4 regions of the Rothia sp. HMSC062H08 genome follow, and region 2 is predicted to be linked to each of the others. Evidence: predicted binding sites of a transcription regulator. Region 2 holds the regulator's gene; each other region holds the start of a gene.

Region 1 (5,339 bases), on a different contig from region 2:
TGCGTATTCTGCAGCTGTACCCGCTCGACATGAACATTTACGGCGACTGGGGTAACACTCTGGCGTTGGCTCGTCGCGCGCAGGCGCACGGCTTTGACGTGCAGATTCTGGACCACAACCCCGGTCAGCCTTTCCCGGAAGATGTTGACATTATTCTGGGCGGTGGCGGTCAGGACTCCGGTCAGTCCGTGATTCAGGATGACCTGCACGCGAACGGTGATACGCTGCGCTCGCTGGCTGAGGCTGGCGTGCCGATGCTCGTCATTTGTGGCCTGTACCAGCTGTTCGGCAAGGAATTCCGCACCCGTGAGGGTGAGGTGCTGAAGGGTATCGGCATTTTTGATGCGCACACGGTCGGCGGCGATGACCGCCTGATCGGCAATATTGTTGCGGAGTCTGAGGAGTTCGGCACCGTGATTGGTTTTGAGAACCACTCGGGCCTGACTTACCTGGGTTCCGGCTGCACCCCGCTGGCTACCGTCACCAAGGGTGAGGGCAACAACGTGACCGATGCGTATGAGGGTGCGCGCGTGCACAACGTGATTGGCACCTACCTGCACGGTTCGCTGCTGCCGAAGAACCCGAAGATTTCGGACTACCTGATTGAGCAGGCGGCTAAGCGTAAGTTTGGCGAGTTCACGCCGAACACGATTGACGACTCGCTGGTGGAGAAGGCGCGCGCTTCGGCTGCGTCCCGCCCCCGCTAGCCTATTCCTGGTGGTGGCGTGCACTTTCTGAGGTGGTGTGCGCCTCCGCTACGGTATAGTTATGTGAGTACAGTACGGTGCGTGGGACGTTTCGCCGTGTCCGCACGGAGGTTTTGACTAAGGGAGATACGAATGTCCGGTCACTCTAAATGGGCGACTACTAAGCACAAGAAGGCTGCTATCGACGCTAAGCGCGCGAAGGCTTTCGCGAAGTTCATTAAGGCTATTGAGGTTGCGGCACGTATGGGTGGCGCCGATATCGCCGGTAACCCCGCTCTTGACCTTGCTGTGTCGAAGGCGAAGAAGAACTCCGTCCCCAACGACAACATCGACCGCGCTATCAAGCGTGGCGCCGGCCTGACCGGTGAGACCATCGACTACACCGAGATTATGTACGAGGCACGCGGCCCGCAGGGTACCGCCCTGTACATCGAGTGTCTGACCGATAACCGTAACCGTGCAGCGTCTGAGGTTCGCCTGGCTGTGACCCGTAACGGCGGCACCATGGCTGACCAGGGTTCGGTTGCGTTCCTGTTCGAGCGTAAGGGCGTTGCTGAGGTCACCAAGACCGACGGTCTGACCGAGGACGACGTTCTGATGGCTGTTCTGGATGCAGGTGCCGAAGAGGTTCTGGACGAGGGCGATATTTTCACCGTTGTTTCCGCAGCGACCGACCTGCCCGAGATCCGTAAGGCACTGGACGAGGCTGGCCTGGAGTACAACAACGACGACCCGGTCTTCCGCCCGACCATGCAGGTCGACCTGGACGCCGAGGGCGCCAAGAAGTTCCTGAAGCTGGCAGACGCTATTGAAGAGCTCGACGACGTTCAGAACGTCTACTCGAACGCTAACGTCTCTGACGAGGTTATGGCAGAGCTGGAAGCTGAGTAATCACTCGGATTCTGATATCTGATGCTTGAAGAAGCCGCTCCTTTAACCGAGCCGCCGTAGGGTGGCTGGTTGGGGGAGTGGCTTCTTAGCGTCTGGGGCTTTTTTGGGGATGTGCTGGGTACTTTTCGCGGGGCGCACGGTGACTGTTCTCGTGGTGATTGTTTACGCGGTGACCGTGTTCGTGGCACGCCCCGGTACCGGGTGCTAGGATTCTGAAGGGCTAGAATCTAGAGATTCTATAGGGAGTTTGTCGAAAGGGGAGATGATGGCTGCCGCTCAACCTGCCGCACGCGATAGCATGCGTGAAAACCGTACTGCCGCTGCCGTGGAGCGTGTGCCGGGTGCAACCCGCATCATGGGTGTTGACCCCGGTCTGACCCGCTGCGGCTTCTCCATGCTCGATATGACCGCCGACCGTAAGGCGCACTTCGTGAACGTGGGTGTTGCCGGCACGATCCCGGCGGAGTCCCTAGACCAGCGTATTCTCTGGATTTTCAACGCCGCCTCCCACTGGCTCGACACCTATAAGCCGGATGCCCTGGCGATTGAGCGCGTCTTTGCGCAGGAGCAGGTGAACACGGTGATTGGTACGGCGCACGCCTCGGGCGCGGTGATTTCTGCCGCGGCGATGCGCGGCGTGCCGGTGTTCTTCCATACGCCCTCCGAGGTGAAGGCGGCGGTGACCGGCAGCGGTCGCGCGGATAAGGCCTCGGTGGGCCGCATGGTGACCCGCATTCTGGGCTTGAACGCCATGCCGAAGCCCGCGGACGCGGCCGATGCGCTGGCCATCGCCATCTGTCACGGCTGGCGCGGCGGCGGCATCGGTTCGGGTATTAACATGTCGGCCCAGACGCAGACGCACCAGGGATCGCGGCCCGCGAAGGCTCGCCGTGCGGGTTCGCTGACCCCCGCGCAGCGCGCCTGGATGGAGGCGGAGGCGCGCGCTCGCCGCTAGAGGTGCCGTCGTGGGCTCCGGTGCCCCTCGCGCTGACTCTCGTATATTCGCTAAGAAGTTCGAATATATGCTTGATTTCAGAAGAAATATTCTAATATACTTGTAGTGTCTCCCCGTTGAACTGGGGGAGTGCGTTCTGTGGGTGCCGGAGTTCCCGGTGCCCTCACACTGCCGCGAACCTGATCCGGGGCGCGGTGTTGAAAGGTGGAGAGAAATGATTGCATCCTTGACCGGTCGTGTGGCTCAGGTGGGCCTTGATCATGCGGTGATTAACGTGAACGGTTTCGGCATGCTCGTGTACGCTACCGCACGTACTCTCTCCAAGCTGCGCACCGGTGAGGAAGCTACCGTGCTGACCACCATGATTGTGCGTGAAGAATCGATGACTCTGTACGGTTTTTCGGAGCCTGCCGAGCGTGAAGTGTTCGATATGATGCTTTCGGTTTCCGGTATTGGTCCGCGTATTGCTCTGGCGGTGTTGAGCGTTCACACTGCCGCTGAGGTGGAGCGCGCCGTGGCGACCGGTGACGATAAGGCGTTCACGAAGGTTCCCGGTATTGGCCCGAAGGGTGCCCGCCGTATTGTGCTGGAGCTTGCCGGCAAGCTGATTCTCAGCGATGGCCAGACCGATGAGCTGCCGCTGAGCCAGGGCATTGTCTGGAAGCCGCAGGTGCTTGACGCTCTCACCTCTCTGGGCTGGAGCGAGAAGGACGCTTCCGCCGCTATTGACGCTTACGTGCAGCACAACCCTGCCGCAGAGACTGAGCCGGTGGGTGTGGCTCTGCGTGGTGTGCTCGCCTCCTTGGGTACTCAGAACACGGTGGGCCGCCACTAAGCGGCGCGCCCTGTTCGACGTATCCCACTCAAACTTTTGTGAAAGAAGAATTCTATGAGCCAGAATCCCTATGAGCCGCAGCCCGCGGCGTCCCTGGTTTCCGGCGGGTATTTTCCCGGTCAGGTGCCCGGCACTCAGGCGTCTTCAGCTCCCGCCCAGCGCCTGGTGGCGATGGAAGAAGAGCCTGAAGAGAAGATGATTGAGGCGGCACTGCGCCCTAAGTCCCTGGATGACTTTGTGGGTCAGCGCCGTGTGCGTCAGCAGCTGTCCCTGGTGTTGGAGGCTTCGAAGATGCGTGGCCGTAGCGCCGACCATGTGCTGCTGTCGGGCCCTCCCGGTCTGGGTAAGACCACTCTCGCAATGATTATTGCGGCAGAGATGGAGGCGCCGCTGCGCATCACCTCCGGTCCGGCGATTCAGCATTCGGGTGATTTGGCGGCGATTCTGTCTTCGCTGACTCCCGGTGAGGTGTTGTTCCTGGATGAGATTCACCGTATGAGCCGCCCGGCTGAGGAAATGCTCTACATGGCGATGGAAGATTTCCGTGTGGACATTGTGGTCGGTAAGGGTGCGGGTGCGACTTCCATTCCGCTGGAGCTGCCGCAGTTCACTCTGGTGGGTGCGACGACCCGTGCGGGTCTGCTGCCCGGTCCTCTGCGTGACCGTTTCGGTTTTACCGGTCACCTGGAGTTCTACTCGGTGGAGGAGCTGGAGCTGGTGCTGCGCCGTAGCGCTGGTCTGATGGATATGCAGATTACCTCCGAGGGTTTCACCGAGATTGCCGGTCGTTCCCGCGGCACGCCGCGTATTGCGAACCGCCTGCTGCGTCGTGTGCGTGACTGGGCACTGGTCAACGGTGTGGACCGCATCAATGCGACCGATGCCGCAACCGCGCTGGACATGTACGAGGTAGATTCGCGCGGCCTGGACCGTCTGGACCGCGCCGTGCTGGAGGCGCTGATTCACAAGTTCGGCGGTGGCCCGGTGGGTCTGTCCACCCTCGCCATTGCGGTGGGTGAAGAGACGGAGACCGTGGAGACGGTTGCCGAGCCGTACCTGGTGCGTGAGGGCCTGATTGGTCGCACCCCGCGCGGTCGTGTGGCTCTGCCCGCGGCGTGGGAGCACCTCGGCTTGGAAGCCCCGGAGATTCAGCTCTAGATCCGTATCAGCTTTAGGTCGGCACCAGCTGATAACACTGTAGTAGCCCGTAGGAGGCAGTAACCTCCCGCGGGCTTCTCTGTGCCCCCGGTATCTCTTCTGCAGGGGCGGTAGTTCTTCTGCAGGCGCGGCAAGCTCTTCTACCGGTTCTGCAGGCTCCATCGAGCTCTGCCCGGCTCTGTCGGCGACATAAAATTACGCCGAGAGAGTCCAAAACTCAGGTTAACCTCACAAAAACGCTGGTTCGGGGCGCTAAAGCTCATGCTCTCGCGTAGGATGGATACGTACTGTATCTACGATTCCACACCTTCTGGTACGCTCAACCCTCGCGGTGAGCGGCACGGGTGCGGATGTGAAAGTGAGACCATGGATTTTAACCTCCTGATTATGATTGCCATGATGGCGCTGCTGGCATGGATGATGTTCTCCGCCCAGAAGCGTCAGCGTAAGCAGATGGAGGAACTGCGCGCAATGCAGCAGTCTCTCGTCCCCGGCACCCAGGTGATGACTGGTTCCGGCATCTACGGCACCGTTGTCAGCACTGACCTTGAGAACAACAAGCTGCAGCTTCAGATTGCGGACGGTGTTGTTATCACCCTGGCACTGAACGCGATTATGGCCGTCGTCGAGGAGGAAGCCCCCGCAGCGCCCCTGACCGAGGACGCGTACGAGGCTACCGCATCCGAAGCTCCCGCTTCCGATACCTCTTCTGATACTGCTAAGTAATTCAGCGCGTATGAGCCCGGCGCCCAGTGAGCGGCGTCGGGTTTTCGCGTTACGGAATCTGTAGAAC
Region 2 (5,339 bases):
GCATCGACGTGGGTTCGCCTTTCGACTACCGCAAGCAGGGCATCATGTACGTTGCCGGGGATTTGAAGCCTCCGGGATTCGGTGTGCACGAGGGCCAGCTGGATCGTCTGCGTGAGCTGTGCGAGGCGTCGGAGGGCGGTGCCCTGGGCCTGTTCTCCTCGAAGCGTGCCGCTGAGCGTGCCGCCGAGTACATGCGTGAGCACAGCGACCTGAACATTCTTCTGCAGGGTGAGTCTTCGCTCAAGGCTCTGGTGGAGGAGTTCAGCGAGGACGTTGACTCATGCCTGTTCGGAACGATGAGCCTGTGGCAGGGCGTGGACGTTCCCGGTGACTCTTGCCGCCTGGTGGTGATGGACCGCATCCCGTTCCCCCGCCCGGATGACCCGATTGCGCAGGCTCGTACGGAGGCGGTGAACCGTCATCGCGGTAACGGCTTTATGGCGGTTTCTGCTCACCACGCGGCGATTCGTATGGCGCAGGGCGCGGGTCGCCTGATCCGTTCGGTGTCTGACCGCGGCGTGGTGGCTGTGCTGGATTCTCGCGTGGCGACTAAACGCTACGGCGGTTTCTTGATGAAGGCGATGCCGCCGATGTGGTCGACGCAGAATAAGGCTGCGGTGACCGGCGCGTTGGCTCGTCTTTCGGCGAGTATTGAGCGTTAGCTCGGGCAAGATTCATCCCTGGCTACGCCGCCTCTTTCGCTTTGGAGATATCCGCTTCGGAAATATAGAAATCACCCCGGTGATACGTGAACATTCACGTAGCACCGGGGTGATTTCTATAGAGAGCTAAAAGCCTCGTAGCTATGTCTTTTAGAGGCTGTGTTGTTTAAAACAGCTTCTTTGAGATGCTGTGGCTGTTTAGAGCCCGCGTCTTTCAGAGACTGCATCTTCTAGAGGCTGTGGTTTTCTAGAGACTACGCAGCACGGAGACGACCTTACCCATGACGGTTGCGCGGTCGCCCATAATCGGCTCGTAGTTGGAGTTGCGCGGCATGAGCCAGGTATGGCCGTCGACCTGACGGAACACCTTCACGGTTGCCTCGTCGTCAAGTAGCGCAGCAACAATATCGCCGTTGTCTGCGGTGTGCTGCTCGCGGACAACCACCCAGTCGCCGTCGCAGATTGCGGCGTCAATCATGGAATCACCCTTGACCTTGAGCATGAACAGCTTGCCGCTACCGACCAGCTGGCGGGGCAGAGCGAGCACATCCTCCACGGACTGCTCGGCAGTGATGGGGCCGCCCGCTGCAATTCGTCCAACCAGGGGAACGGGTACGAGGTCCTCATCGCCGACTTCGAAGTTCGGCAGCTCGGGCAGGGAAGAGGAAGCGCTACCGTGGATGCCGATGCCGTTCTCATCCAGCACCTCAATGGCACGGGGGAGCTTGGGGTCGCGGCGAATGTAGCCCATGGTCTCGAGGCGACCGAGCTGGTGAGTGACCGAGGACAGGGACGCAAGACCCACCATGTCACCAATCTGGCGCATGGACGGCGGGTAACCCTTCTGTTCAATCTCGGTGCGGATCGCGTCAAGAATCTTCTGCTGGCGCGCGGTCAGCGCCGGACGGGGTGCTGTTGCCATTTCTTTTCCTTCGGTCTGTGCCCCGAATTCTGTACTCCGGTCTCTGCAGTCTGTTTGAGACACAGTCCGGTCGGGGCACGGATGGGTGCTTCACACGTTTTCTGGTGAAGTCCTAAAAATTTTTTGGTTCTGCCGAAATGGGTCTTATCTCGTCAGGGGGTGGAGGAATTCTATCCGTGCCGGAGCGATACCGGAGCGATACGCAGGCAACGAGTATGCGCCTCCGCCCTATAAAACTCAGTCAGCAGCACCTGCATTCGATACAGAATCAAACCGTAACGGGTACAGAAACCTGCTGTGAGTAGGACTCATCAGGAGCGTGTGGAACGTCTCTTGACACCAGTGTAGAACACTACACCGAAAAACTCAAACAAATATTCTAGATTTTTTCTTCGAAACTCGAAGAAATTTTTAGTACATCTCTGCTAGACTTTAGAACAAGAGTTCGTATATACTCTTGAATCTCTCCTGGAATTCAGGATTTACGGGTGAATGTTCGAAAAATATTCGAAGATTCAACCCGGAGTCTTTCGGGAGAGGAGAGTGAATGGGTGTTCGAATGTATTCGAATCCTCTGCCTCTCTCTTCGCATGATCTACCTTGGATGCTCTAGGGAGCATCTGGCGAAGAGAGAGCGCAGGGGATGGGGTTCCGGGGTCACCCAGTGCGACCCAGCGCAGCCCGGTGTATCCGACGCTCTGACCTAACTAGAGAATAGCTACCCAATAGTTATCGCCTAACAATCACCACTCCATAGTTATCGCTCAACTAGGACCTCCGAGCGGGTATCGCTCGGCATTGCTAGACCCGCGGGGTAACCCCGGGGCGAGCTAAGAGAAAGGAACCACAATGACTACTGCAACACCTCTTGCTTCTCGTGACACTTCTGCACACCTTCCGGCAGGTTTGGTGGTACTTCACCCCGCCCGCACTGCGTCCGCCAGCACCGTGCAGGGGCGTTCTCGTGTGCCTGCGTCTTCGCAGTCTGTTCGCTCTTCTCGTGCGGCTCATGCGCCTCGCCCCGCTCAGGTGGGTCAGCCTACTCGTGTTCCCGCCGCTTCTGCCCCTGCTGGCTCTATTCAGGCACCGGTTCGCTCCGTAGCTTCTGAGGCGCAGGCTGCTTCTGCCGCACAGGCGCCTAGCGTGAAGAGTGCTCTTCTGGCTAAGGGAGGCGAGCTTCTGCGTGCGGTTCCCGCTTCGATTCGTCGTTTTGGCACTCCGCGCGGTTTCCTGAAGGGCCTGCCTCTGCTGACCCTGGCGGCACTGATTGTGCTCGGTGCTATTAGCTTCTTTGGCCCGGCGGCTTCTGCTTCCGTGGAGAACACTTCGGCGACTCGAACCGTCGTCGTGGTCAAGCACGGCGAGACCCTGTGGGATATTGCTCAGGCGGTGGATCCGCAAGGTGACACCCGTGATACTGTGGTTCGTATTATGGAGTTGAACTCGTTGACCAGCACCTCTGTTGATGCCGGTCAGCGTCTGGAAATTCCTCAGACTCAGCGCTAAGCATGGACCCGTGTGTGGTTGGCTTCTGCATGAGGTTGATGTCTTGACTCCGAATCCTTCATCTCTCAAGCTAGAGCGCTTGAGCCGAATTCTTGAGCCTATGAAATAGGAGCGCACCGATGCCTGTTCCCGTTGAACCCACACCCGTCGAAACTGAATCTGTACAGAACGCTCAGACCGCTCGTCCTGTGGTTGCCGTTTTGGGGGAACCCGGCACTCGTGGCGCCCTGGTGAAGCTTCTTCAGGATGCTGGGGCGGACGTTATCGTGACCGCTGTGCCCGATCAGTTGCGTGAGGCTGACGGCATGGTGGTTGCCGGCGGTGCGAGCTCTCTCGAGGCGTACGAAGATCTGAAAGCTAAGGACGCTGAGCGCGTGATTGGTCGCCGTGTGGCTGGTGGTCGTCCGGTGTTGGTCGCCGGTGCAGCGTTGAGCTGCCTCTTCGACTCCGTTACGGTGGAGCATCCGCAGATGGGGCAGGTTCAGGTGCAGGGCATGGGGGAGTGGCCCGGTGAGGGTGTGGAGCTTTCTACTCGCGACCTGGCGCCCGGAGCTTCCGCTCTGAGCCCGTCTGCCGATAGTGCGCTGCTCAAGGACCTTGAGGGCGAGGCTCACTTCAAGTCTGAGCACGGCGTTTTTGAGTGGGCTTTTGACCAGAGCATTGAATATATTGCCCCTCCGGCGGTGACCTGGACGGCAACCGAACCCGCCTATATTGCGGCGGTGGAGAACGGCCCGCTGACTGCGGTGCAGTTCTGCCCGGTGGGTTCTGGGGAGCTGGGTGCGGAGTTTATGCGCCGCTGGGTTGCATCCCTGGCGGTGACCGGTCGCCTGTCTTCTGGTGACTCCGTTACTGCTGCAGGAGGTAACTAATGTCTGCACCCGTTCTTGAACTTCTGCCCGCTGTTGATATTTCTGAAGGCTACGCGGTGCGCCCGGTGGGTGGCACCCTGTCCGGTGGTGAGCAGCGCCTCGACCCGGTGGAGGCGGCTCTGACCTGGGTGAAGGCTGGTGCTCGCTGGATTCACCTGGTTGACCTTGACCTGGCGTTTGGGCGCGGTACGAATACTGAGGTTTTGGCTGAGGTGGTTGCCGCCGTCCGTGCCGAGAACACCCGAACGGGCTCCGCTCCGGTTCGTATCCAGGTCAGCGGCGGCGTTCGCAATGCTGAGAGCCTGGAGCGCGCCCTGAGTCTGAACCCGGACCGAGTGAATGTGACCAGCGCGGCTCTGGCGGATTCTTCCTGGCTTGAAAGCACCCTGGCTCGCTACGTGGATTCTGATCTTTTGGCTCTTGGCCTGGATGCCCGCTACAACCCTGAGCGGGGCTGGGTGACGGTGGCTCGCGGTACCGACTGGTCGGGTCCTGACCTAGCGGAGGCACTGGCTTGGCTGGAGGGCGCGGGCGTGCGCCGCTATATCGTTACGGATGTGAGCAAGGATGGCTCTCTGGCGGGTCCCGGTGCGGAGCTGCTGGATGAGGTGCTGGCTCAGACTGCCTGCCGGGTGGTGGCGTCCGGTGGTGTGGCGTCGCTGGCTGATCTTGAGAAGCTGCGTTCCATGGTTCCGTACGGTTTGGAGGGCGTGGTGCTTGGTAAGGCACTGTATGTGGGCAACTTTAGTTTTGAGCAGGCTCTTGAGGCTGCTGGCTCCCGCTAAAGCTACCGTTCCCGCTAACCCGCACAGATTTTATACATAACGAAGCCCCGTCTTCCTCATTGTGAGGGAGACGGGGTTTCGCCGTAAGTAGGCCAGATGCGGCTTGGCGGACTGGCGGGCTTGGAAACCTGGTTTAGTAGACCGGGCCGGTGAGCTTTTCGCCGGGGCCCTTGCCGGGTTCGTCCGGGAAGGGGGATGCTTCACGGAAGGCGAGCTGCAGGGTGCGCAGGCCGTCGCGCAGGGGCGCTGCGTGCTGGGAGCCGATTTCGGGTGCTGCGGCGGTGACGAGGCCTGCCAGTGCGGTGATGAGCTTGCGTGCTTCGTCGAGGTCCTTGAGGTCGTCGGCGTTTTCGTCTGCTGCTAGGCCGCACTTGACGGCTGCGGCGCTCATCATGTGGATGGCTGCGGAGCTAATGATTTCGATGGCGGGAACGTCTGCAATATCGCGCAGCTGCTCATTAACGGCCTCGACCTGCTCCTCGGTGAGCTCGGTGTGGCCGTGGACGGGGGTTTCTTCTCCCGCGGTAAAGCGGAAGTTATTGTTTTCAGTGCTCATAACCCTAGAATCTCACATTTCGTTTATTTCGGTAAA
Region 3 (5,339 bases), on a different contig from region 2:
CTGAGCGCATCGGCTTCGACGAGAACGGCGTGATGGTCGGCCTGTCCTAAGGGCTTGTCCTAAGGTGACTGTGCCAGCTGATCTATAGCTAGTGGAGGCGGCGCTCCTTCCCCACAGCGGAGGAGGGGTGCCGCCTTTGCTGTGCCCTATGGTGCTTTTGTGGGGTGCTCTGCCCCAGATACATGGAAGCATGAGGGGTGAATACGAGGTGCGCAACGCTTGAGGGCGAGGGAGCTCTTGAAAACAGAGTGAAACCAGACTGCAACCAAGCTGAAACCTGGCTACAACCAGACTGCAACCAGGGGGAGTGAAGGATCCTGAAACCCCTGGTGGAGGGGTCTTTCAACCTTTCATTGAGGCTTCTAGGGCGCCTGTTTTGAGGGTGGAATTGGTACTTGCTAGTTAATAATTGGGCTCTATGTATGCTTGAAGGTCAGGTTTTATTAAACAATCTGTAGAGGTTGATTTTTTAGTGACACACTGTCTTGCATTTTGTGAAAATATGGCATTGACTAGGTATTTTGATTTTTGAAAGGGGTTTTAGTGGGTGCACTCAGTGAACCTGAAGGCGGGGCTGCTGTTATCGTTTTGTTATAAAAGCTCTACTTTAGGGGGTGCCTAATGGGTCTAAACAGACCAATTAATTTTTCCTTCAAGTGTATATCCGTACACTTTTTGAACGGTGAGCGGTACATTTTTTCCTGTTCATGAAGTTGCAAGTACTTGAAGATACTTTTACCTTAACCCTCTACTTCCGCGGAATACCGGGGTAAAACCGGGTATTGAGCCTTTAGGATTACCGACTGTGAAGCTTAGGTTAAAGGTGCACTGAAGTGCCAAATGAGGGAAAATCTGAAATTATTTTGGGTGAAATAAGTCACATCAAAACTCGAAAAAAATGAAATTGGTACGTATGGATACCCTAAAAAACACCTGTTTTTATTACAGAATGATTACAATGAGGTGTGGGTCACTAAATCTGGCTCTCCGTACCAAATGGGGTGGTAAAACAGCCCCCAAAAAGTTCGCTACTATTGAGTCATCAAGTAATCGTGAGATTTCTAAAGTCCTCGGGTTGCTTGTGTTTGAGTGAGTGATAGATACCCCTGGGTGTCATGAGAAGCGACTGTGTATCGATGCGCAGTCGCTTCTCTGTTTAACTTTTGAATTTCAGTGGACTTTTGAATTTCGCTGTTTGAATTTCGCTGAACCCTCAGCCGGGCGGGATCCAGCCGGAACCTAATCCGCGCTGAACCCAATCCGTACCGAGCGTGCTCCAGAATCTATTCCCTGTGCATCCCGCACAGGCAACCCGTACATGTATCCCGCGCGGTCAATGCCGAATGCGCTGATAGGGGAGCGAACCGCATAGGCGCATGCTGTGCGGTCACAACCCCTACACTGGAACTATGACTACTTACCCCGAACCCACCCTCATCTTTGAGAACCCCGAACTGACCGTCCGTGCGTTCAGTGTCTCCGAGATGGACAACAGCGTCTACCTCATCACCATGCGCGCCACCGGCGAGCAGGTACTCATCGACCCCGCAGACGATGCAGAAGAACTCTATGCTTTCACTCTCGATGCGCTCCTGAAGGACTGCCCGCAGCTCGAACTGGCAGACGGCGAAGAACGCCGCGTGCGCGTCATGGAGAAGGAAGAGGATTTCAACTCCATCAGGCCCCGCGCAATCGGTCTGACCGGCATTCTGGTCACCCACGGCCACTGGGACCACATCCGCGCTATTAAGGAGCTCGACCACCTCACCGGTGCCGTGACCTCCGCGGGTGCAGCTGATGCAGCCGCTATTAAGGAGCAGGAAGACTACACCGTCGAAGAAGAACTGACCGGCGGCGAAAGCTTCGACTTCTACCTCTCTGACACCGTCATCCGCGCCCTGCACGTGCCCGGCCACACCCCCGGATCCATCGTCTACACCCTCAAAACCACCTGGGAAGACGGCACTCCCGCAACCCTGCTGTTCACCGGCGACGCCCTCTTCCCTGGCGGCGTGGGCAAGACCGACTCCCCGCAGCAGTTCGGTGAGCTCTTCTCCAACGTGCTTGAAAAGCTCTTCGGTGGCTTCGACGATGATGCCATCGTGCTGCCCGGCCACGGCCGCTCCACCACCCTCGGCGACGAGCGCCCCCACCTGGAAGAGTGGGGAACCCGCGGCTGGTAAACCGCACGTGATGAATTGCGCCTCCTAGTCCGCCTCATATAAGTACTGCACCCTCATGCCTTCACCGGCCGCATAATCCCGCTGGTGAAAGGCGTGAGGGTGTAGAATTTAAATTCGAAGATAAGACGAAAGGATTTTCGATGACACCCCGCCCGGCACACGGTAGCACCGCACTCAAAGCGAACGACCTGACCAGTATCCGGGTTCAGGGTGCCCGCGAAAACAACCTCAAGAACGTAGACCTCACCATTCCGCGTGATGCGATGGTCGTCTTCACCGGCCTCTCCGGCTCCGGTAAGTCCTCCCTCGCCTTCGACACCATCTTTGCGGAAGGTCAGCGCCGCTACGTTGAGTCGCTGTCCTCCTACGCGCGTATGTTCCTCGGACAGGTCGATAAACCCGACGTAGACTTCATCGAGGGCCTCTCCCCGGCGGTGTCTATCGACCAGAAGTCCACCTCCAAGAACCCACGCTCAACCGTCGGTACCATCACCGAAATCTACGACTACATGCGTCTGCTCTGGGCGCGCATCGGCCACCCGCACTGCCCCGAATGCGGCGAAGAAATCACCCAGCAGACCCCGCAGCAGATCGTGGACATTCTGCAGGAGTACCCCGAACGCACCCGCCTGCAGATCCTCGCGCCCGTCGTCAGTGCACGCAAGGGCGAGTTCGTTGACCTCTTCAAGGACCTGCTGACCCAGGGCTATTCGCGCGCCCGCGTGGACGGCGAAACCGTGCAGCTCTCCGACCCGCCCAAGCTCGCCAAGCAGTACAAGCACACCATTGATGTGGTCGTCGACCGTATCGTCATTAAGGACGGTATTCACCAGCGCCTGACCGACTCCATCGAAACCGCGCTCAAGCTCGCCGACGGCCGCGTGCTCATCGATTTCGTGGACCGCGAGCAGGACGACCCCGAACGCACCCGCTCCTTCAGCGAAAACCTCGCCTGCCCCAACAACCACCCACTGCAGATCGACACCATCGAGCCGCGCGCTTTCTCCTTCAACTCGCCGTTCGGCGCGTGTAGCGCCTGCGATGGCATCGGCTCGCGCCTGGAAGTCGACACCGAACTGCTCGTACCCAACCCCGACCTGACCCTCGGCGAGGGCGCTATCGCCCCTTGGTCGCAGGGCAAGGCCACCACCGAATACTGGCTGCGCCTGCTCGCGGGTCTGGGGGAGGAGCTCGGCTTCGACCTGAACACCCCCTTCAAGGACCTGCCCGCCAAGACCCGCGCCGCTATCCTGGACGGCAAGGACTACAAGGTTGAGGTGTCCTACCGCAACCGCTTCGGCCGTGAACGCCGCTACACCTCCGGATTCGAGGGCGTGAAGGCGTACATCAAGCGCAAGCACGAAGAAACCGAATCGGACTTCGCCCGCGACCGCTACGAACAGTACATGCGCCAGGTCGCCTGCCCCTCCTGCGGTGGCGCGCGCCTGAACCCGACCATTCTCGGCGTGAAGGTTGGCGGCAAGTCCATTGCAGACATTACCGACCTGTCCCTCGCCAACGCGCTCGCCTTCGTGCGTAGCCTGCAGCTCAGCGCCCGCGAAGCCAAGATTGGCGAGCAGGTCCTCAAAGAAATTGACGCGCGCCTGCAGTTCCTGCTGGATGTGGGCCTGGACTACCTGACCCTCTCACGCTCCGCCGGTACGCTCTCCGGCGGTGAGGCGCAGCGCATCCGCCTCGCAACCCAGATCGGTTCGGGCCTGGTCGGGGTGCTCTACGTGCTCGACGAGCCCTCCATCGGTCTGCACCAGCGCGATAACCGCCGCCTCATCGAAACCCTCACCAAGCTGCGCGATATGGGTAATACGCTTATCGTGGTTGAGCACGACGAAGACACCATGCGCGAAGCCGACTGGATTGTGGACGTAGGACCCGGTGCCGGCGAGCATGGTGGCGAAATCGTGCACTCCGGCAGCTTTGAGGAGCTGCTGAAGAACACCAAGTCCATTACCGGCGACTACATGGCTGGCCGCCGCAGCATTGAGGTGCCCGCATCCCGCCGCCCCGTGGACAAGGAACGCCAGCTGACCGTGCGCGGCGCCCGCGAAAACAACCTCAAGAACGTGACCGTGTCCTTCCCGCTGGGTGTGTTCACCGCGGTGACCGGTGTGTCCGGATCGGGTAAGTCCACCCTCGTCAACGACATTCTGTACACCTCCCTGGCGAACAAGCTCAACGGCGCCAAGCAGGTACCCGGACGCCACAAGAGCATCGACGGCCTGGAACACCTGGACAAGGTCATTCACGTGGACCAGTCGCCCATCGGTCGTACCCCGCGCTCGAACCCCGCCACCTACACCGGCGTGTTCGACCACATCCGCAAGCTGTTCGCAGAGACCAGCGAAGCGAAAATGCGCGGCTACACCCCGGGTCGATTCTCCTTCAACGTCAAGGGCGGCCGATGCGAGGACTGCTCCGGCGACGGCACCCTGAAGATTGAAATGAACTTCCTGCCGGACGTGTACGTGCCCTGCGAAACCTGCCATGGCAAGCGCTACAACCGCGAAACTCTCGAAGTGCACTACAAGGGCAAGACCATTGCCGACGTACTCGAAATGCCCGTGGAAGAAGCCGCAGAGTTCTTCGCCGCATTCACCCCGATTGCGCGCCACCTGAACACCCTCGTGGACGTGGGCCTGGGCTACATTCGCCTGGGCCAGCCCGCAACCACCCTCTCCGGCGGTGAAGCGCAGCGCGTGAAGCTTGCAACCGAACTGCAGAAGCGCTCCAACGGCCGCTCCATCTACGTGCTGGACGAGCCGACCACCGGCCTGCACTTTGAAGACATCCGCAAGCTGCTCGCCGTGCTGCAATCGCTGGTTGACAAGGGCAATAGCGTCATCACCATCGAGCACAACCTGGACGTGGTCAAGTGCGCCGACTGGATTATCGACATGGGCCCCGAAGGCGGTAGCGGCGGCGGCACCGTGATTGCCGAAGGCACCCCGGAACAGGTGGCTCAGGTGAAGGGCTCGCACACCGGCGCGTTCCTTGCTGAGATCCTGAACTAGTCAAAAATTTGCCCTAGAGGAAACCTACGTGACTGATACTCAAGGAACCGAACCCACGCGGGGAGCTCAGGCAACCCGTGGCGCTATGAACCGTGGCGCTGTGACCACCGCGGACCGTGCGCGGCAC
Region 4 (5,339 bases), on a different contig from region 2:
GTGCGCAGGCTGACGCTAAGGCGAAGAAGGGCGCGTTTGCTGACCTGTCTGAGCTGCGTAAGCTCGTGGACGAGCGCGGCTCCATCTTCACCGGTTACACCGAGCTGCGTACTGAGACTAAGCTGCGTGCAATCCTGGTGGACGGCGTTTCCGTGCCCGCCGCTAAGGCTGGCGACAAGATTGAGGTTGTCCTGGACGAGACCCCGTTCTACGCGGAGGCTGGTGGCCAGGCTGCTGATACCGGTGTTATTACCGGCAACGGCTTCATCATTGACGTTCAGGACGTTCAGCAGCCCGTGAAGGGCCTGAGCGTTCACCGCGCCGTTGTGCGTGAGGGTGAGGTTCACACCGGTGCCGATGTTGTGGCACAGGTTGATGTTCAGCGCCGCCGCGACGGTGAGAAGGCACACTCCGGTACCCACATCATTCACGCTGCCCTGCACCAGGTGCTCGGCAACGAGGCTACTCAGCGTGGCTCTTTCAACAAGGAAGGCTACCTGCGCTTCGACTTCGCGTGGGGCGAGGGCCTGTCCGAGTCCGCTAAGCGTGAGGTTGAAGAGGTTGCTAACCTCGCGATCCGCGATAACCACGAGGTGATTACCCGTGAGATGCCGCTGGCTGAGGCTAAGGCTCTGGGCGCTATGAGCCTCTTCGGCGAGAAGTACGGCGACGTGGTGCGTGTTGTTGAAATCGGCGGCGAGTTCTCCCGCGAGCTGTGCGGTGGTACCCACGTTGGTTCGTCCGCTGAGATTGGCTCCCTGACCCTGCTGACCGAGGGCTCTGTTGGCTCCGGCAACCGCCGTGTTGAGGCTCTGGTGGGCCTGGATTCCTTCAACCACCTGGCTGCTGAGCGTACCCTGGTGAACCAGCTGACCGGCCTGATGAAGGTTCAGTCCTCCGCTGATCTGCCGGAGAAGATTAACCAGACTCTGGCTAAGCTGAAGGCTGCTGAGAAGGAACTGGCTCAGCTGCGCCGCGAGAAGCTGCAGGCTGAGGCTGGCAAGCTGCTGGAGAACGCACAGACCATCGGTTCCGTGCGCGTTCTGGCGCATGACGCTGGCGAACTGGACGCTAACGGCGTTCGTGACCTGGCTCTGGATCTGCGTTCGCGCTTCGGCTCCGAGGCCGCTGTTGTCGCCGTGGTGGGTGTGGCTAATGGCCGCCCCGTCGTCCTGGTGGCAACCAACGAGGGTGCTCGTGAGGCTGGCGTGAAGGCTGGCGCTCTGGTCCGCGTCGCTGCCGGTGTTCTCGGCGGCGGTGGCGGCGGTAAGGACGACGTCGCTCAGGGTGGTGGCCAGGACGCATCCAAGATTGGTGCTGCACTGGACGCTGTCCGCGACGCTATCGCACAGGCTCAGGCCTAAACATGGCGGAATTCCAGCGCGGAGTGCGGATGGGTGTCGATGTGGGGAACGCCCGCGTCGGCACCGCCCTCAGCGACCCCGACGGTATTCTCGCCACCCCGCTCAAGACGCTGCGCCGCGACGCGAAGAAGAACTCTGACCGCCGTGTTTTGCGTAAGCTGATTGAGGTGAACGAGGTGGTGGAGGTTTTCGTCGGGCTTCCGAGGACCATGCGTGGCGGGGATTCTCCCTCCACGGAAATGGCTCGGGAGTACGCTCAGGCTCTGCGCTCCGAGCTGGATGCCGAAGAGAAAACACACATTAACATTTGGCTGGTGGATGAGCGACTCACCACCGTGAGCGCTCACCGTGCACTGCACGAGGCTGGGGTTTCCAGCCGAGATTTCAAGACTATGGTTGACCAGGTGGCGGCTGTGAACATTTTGCAGTACAGCCTGGATGCCCTCAAAGCGGGGCAGTCCGTAGCCGGGTACAAGGTGAGCGATCCGGCCCACGAAGAAAACCGACCGTCCGAGTCAGAAGGGACCACGGTCGGTGCCGTCAACGAAACGGAGAACCTTCAGTGACCGAACAGAATAAACATCCCGAAGAGAGCGGGCTCGACCTCTTTAGGCCGACAGCCGAGGATGAACGTAAGGGCATCACCGGCATCACGATGGAACAGGAAATCGTGTCGGTGGCTACGTTGCGTGCGCGTAAGCGCCGCCGCCGCGCCATCATGCTGAGCGCTATTTCCTTGTTTGTGGTGGCTCTGGTCATCATTTCGGGTGCCTTGATTACTCGCTATGACCCGTTCAAGACTCGTGACTACTCGGGTGGCGGCAATGGTACGACCGTGACGTTCACGATTCGTTCTGGCCAGTCCACCGCGCAGGTGGCGCAGGAGCTTGAGGCGGCGGGCGTTATTGCTGATGCTGATAAGTTCGTTGAGGTGTACACCAAGGAGAGCAAGGGCAAGTACCTGCAGCCTGGCACCTACGAACTGCAGCAGCACATGAGCAGCTCGAGCGCGATTACGACCATTATCGAGGCGAACAGCAACGTACTGTACCTGGCGATTCCGCAGGGTAAGCGCGTGAGCGAGACCATCGATTTGATTGTTTCTGGCTCCGATGGTGCGTTCACCCGCAAGCAGGTTGAGGACGCGGTCAGCAACTACACCCAGTACGGTGTGCCGAGCAACTTCCCCTCGATTGAGGGTTGGCTGCACCCGGGCGAGTACCGCTTCCCGAAGGACACCGACATCAAGAAGGTCATTCAGACCATGGTTGATAAGACCAAGGCTGACCTGAAGGAAGCCGGCGTGAGCGGCGACCAGAAGACCTTCGAGGTTCTGACCATCGCCTCCATCGTGGAGCTTGAGGCTCAGCCGAAGGACTACGTGGCGGTTGCAGGCATCATTGAGAACCGTCTGAACAACCCCGATGGTGAGACCTCGGGTCTGATTCAGTCGGATGCGACCGTGACTTACGGTCTGGGTGTCCGCTCGTACCACCTGACTGAAGAGCAGAAGGCCGATAAGAGCAATAAGTACAACACTTATGCGAATAAGGGTCTTCCGAAGGGTCCGATTGGTTCCCCGCAGCTGGCTTCGATTAAGGCTGCTGCGGCTCCTGAGAAGAACCCGTACTACTACTGGGTGACTGTGGACCTGGACTCCGGTGAGACTAAGTACTCCCGCACTTACGCTGAGCACCAGCGTTATGTTGAAGAGTACAACCAGTGGTGTTCTAAGCACCCGAACCGCTGTAGCTAAGTTGTAGCTCATTGGTTTAGCTGGTAGCTACGATTTGGTAGCTTCGGCGTGAAGGTTCCTTGCTGAGGCGGGTACCGCCTCCACGAGAGTGGGGGAGGTACCCGCCTTTGCTGTACCCGGATGCTGGGTGCATGGTTGATGGGGTGCTTGGTTGTTGGGCTATACCCGAATATTGGTTTGTCCCTTAAAATGGGTAGAGTGCGCCCATGAACGCGGGTTCGTGGCGTGCGTGTCCGCAAGCCCCAAGTGTTGAGAGCGTTCCCCAGCGTTGAGAGCGAAAGAGAGCCGATGAAGACTGAACCGTACCGCGAAGCCCCGTATCTTCGCCGCGCCTACGTGCTGGGGCACCCTATTGCGCATTCGCTGTCGCCTGCGCTGCATCGTGCCGCGTATGACTTTTTGGGTGAGCAGAATTTGGGTTATGATCGCCGCGATACTCTGCCTGATGATTTGCCGGCGATTATGCACGGTGTGCGCCACCCGGACGGTACGGAGGACGCCCCGTATATTGCGGGTCTGTCGGTGACGATGCCGTTGAAGACCGCGGTCATTCAGTATTGCGATGAGCTGAGTGAGACTGCCCGCGTGACCGGTGCGGTGAACACGGTGTATCCGCGCGGTGAGAAGGTGCTGGGTGATAACACGGACGTGATCGGCATTGTGAACGCGCTGCGCCACGCCGGTTTGGAACCGGAACCGCTCAAGGATTCTGCTGCGATTGTGGGTGGGGGAGCGACCGCTATTTCCGCCCTGACCGCTCTGCATCAGCTGGGGTATTCCCGTGTGAGCGTGTACGCCCGTTCGCTGCATAAGCTCGGTAGCGTGCAGAAGGCGGCGGACCGCCTGGGCGTTCAGCTGGAGCAGGTTTCCCTGGCTGATTTGCCGCAGAATCTTGCGGAGCGCGGCCATCACCCGGTGGTGTCTACGCTTCCGGCGCATGCGGCGGATGAGTGGGCGAGCCAGCTGAGCGGGCTGAAGGGCGCCTCCGCAACGCACCGGCCGGTACTGCTCGATGTTGCATATAACCCGTGGCCTTCGGTGCTGGCGAGCGCCTGGGAGGCTAACGGCGGCACGGTGGTTTCTGGCCTGGAGATGCTGCTGTATCAGGCGGTGGAGCAGGTGCTGCTGTTTACCGACCGCACCCTGTCTGAGGGTGAGCTGCTGGGCTTGGTGAATGCGATGTGCGCGGCGGTTGATCTTGCGCCTCGCGCTTCCGTTTCGTGAAAAAAGCGTGCTTTCACTCGCTCAGTCAACAGGCATTTTATACACTATTTATACACGTGAAGAATTATTATTCCTTCCTCCTGCGCTGCGGTGCGGGTGCGATGAAAAGAGGTTAACCTATGGCCCTGCGTTGGCTCACTGCCGGAGAATCCCACGGCGAGGCGCTCGTCGGCATTATTGAAGGCGTGCCCGCCGGTGTGGAACTCACCAGCGACATGGTGCGTGACGCCCTGGCTCGCCGCCGCCTCGGCTACGGCCGCGGTGCCCGCATGAAGTTCGAGGAGGACCGCGTGCGCATCCTCGGCGGTGTGCGTCACGGCCTGACTCAGGGCGGCCCGGTCGCGATTGAGATTGCGAACACCGAGTGGCCCAAGTGGACTGACGTGATGAGCTCCGACCCGGTGGATCCGAAGCTGATTGAGGGTCGTGCGCGTAATGCTGCGCTGACCCGTCCGCGCCCCGGTCACGCCGATTTTACGGGTATGCAGAAGTACAACTTCTCTGAGGCTCGCCCGGTGCTGGAGCGCGCCTCCGCGCGTGAGACTGCGACCCGCGTGGCTCTTGGCGTGGTTGCCGCCCAGATTCTGAAGGCTCTGGGTGTTGAGCTGGTTTCTCACACCGTGGCTGTGGGTGGCGTGCACGCTCCCGAGGGCGCCCCGGTGCCTTCGCCCCGCAATGTTGACCAGCTGGACGCTGACCCGCTGCGTTGCTTCGACAAGGCAACCTCCGACGCGATGGTTCAGCGCGTGGACGAGGCGCACAAGGACGGCGAGACCCTCGGCGGTGTGGTTGAGGTGCTCGCGTACGGTATGCCTCCCGGACTGGGTTCGTACGTGCACTGGGACCGCCGCCTGGACGCGCGCCTTGCCGCAGCGCTGATGGGTATTCAGGCTATTAAGGGCGTTGAGGTTGGCGATGGTTTCGCGACCGCCGACCGCCCGGGCACTGCCGCTCACGACGAGATTTCCATTGGCGAGCACGGCGTAACCCGCGAT

The links. Region 2 encodes LexA, which represses DNA repair genes until DNA is damaged. Its sites were predicted from a motif close to TCGAACANNTGTTCGA; they were not measured.
Region 1: a site for LexA is predicted at 2,613-2,628, ahead of ruvA (Holliday junction branch migration protein RuvA). Genes of this name have one in related genera too.
Region 3: a site for LexA is predicted at 2,286-2,301, ahead of uvrA (excinuclease ABC subunit UvrA). Genes of this name have one in related genera too.
Region 4: a site for LexA is predicted at 3,286-3,301, ahead of HMPREF2765_RS03900 (shikimate dehydrogenase). Genes of this name have one in related genera too.

What each region holds. Positions count from the first base shown of each region.
Region 1 is NZ_KV802665.1:338,249-343,587, reverse strand. It holds gene HMPREF2765_RS04060 (type 1 glutamine amidotransferase) at 1-707, shown strand, start outside; gene HMPREF2765_RS04055 (YebC/PmpR family DNA-binding transcriptional regulator) at 840-1,598, shown strand; gene ruvC (crossover junction endodeoxyribonuclease RuvC) at 1,897-2,553, shown strand; gene ruvA (Holliday junction branch migration protein RuvA) at 2,768-3,388, shown strand; gene ruvB (Holliday junction branch migration DNA helicase RuvB) at 3,560-4,546, shown strand; gene yajC (preprotein translocase subunit YajC) at 4,913-5,272, shown strand.
Region 2 is NZ_KV802668.1:410,568-415,906, forward strand. It holds gene HMPREF2765_RS06740 (ATP-dependent DNA helicase) at 1-662, shown strand, start outside; gene lexA (transcriptional repressor LexA) at 910-1,584, opposite strand; gene HMPREF2765_RS09110 (LysM peptidoglycan-binding domain-containing protein) at 2,434-3,090, shown strand; gene HMPREF2765_RS06755 (type 1 glutamine amidotransferase family protein) at 3,210-3,962, shown strand; gene HMPREF2765_RS06760 (HisA/HisF-related TIM barrel protein) at 3,962-4,747, shown strand; gene HMPREF2765_RS06765 (DUF1844 domain-containing protein) at 4,881-5,303, opposite strand.
Region 3 is NZ_KV802665.1:372,655-377,993, reverse strand. It holds gene HMPREF2765_RS04170 (formate--tetrahydrofolate ligase) at 1-50, shown strand, start outside; gene HMPREF2765_RS04165 (MBL fold metallo-hydrolase) at 1,410-2,183, shown strand; gene uvrA (excinuclease ABC subunit UvrA) at 2,324-5,212, shown strand; gene HMPREF2765_RS04155 (GNAT family N-acetyltransferase) at 5,241-5,339, shown strand, end outside.
Region 4 is NZ_KV802665.1:298,807-304,145, reverse strand. It holds gene alaS (alanine--tRNA ligase) at 1-1,364, shown strand, start outside; gene ruvX (Holliday junction resolvase RuvX) at 1,367-1,930, shown strand; gene mltG (endolytic transglycosylase MltG) at 1,927-3,120, shown strand; gene HMPREF2765_RS03900 (shikimate dehydrogenase) at 3,409-4,344, shown strand; gene aroC (chorismate synthase) at 4,464-5,339, shown strand, end outside.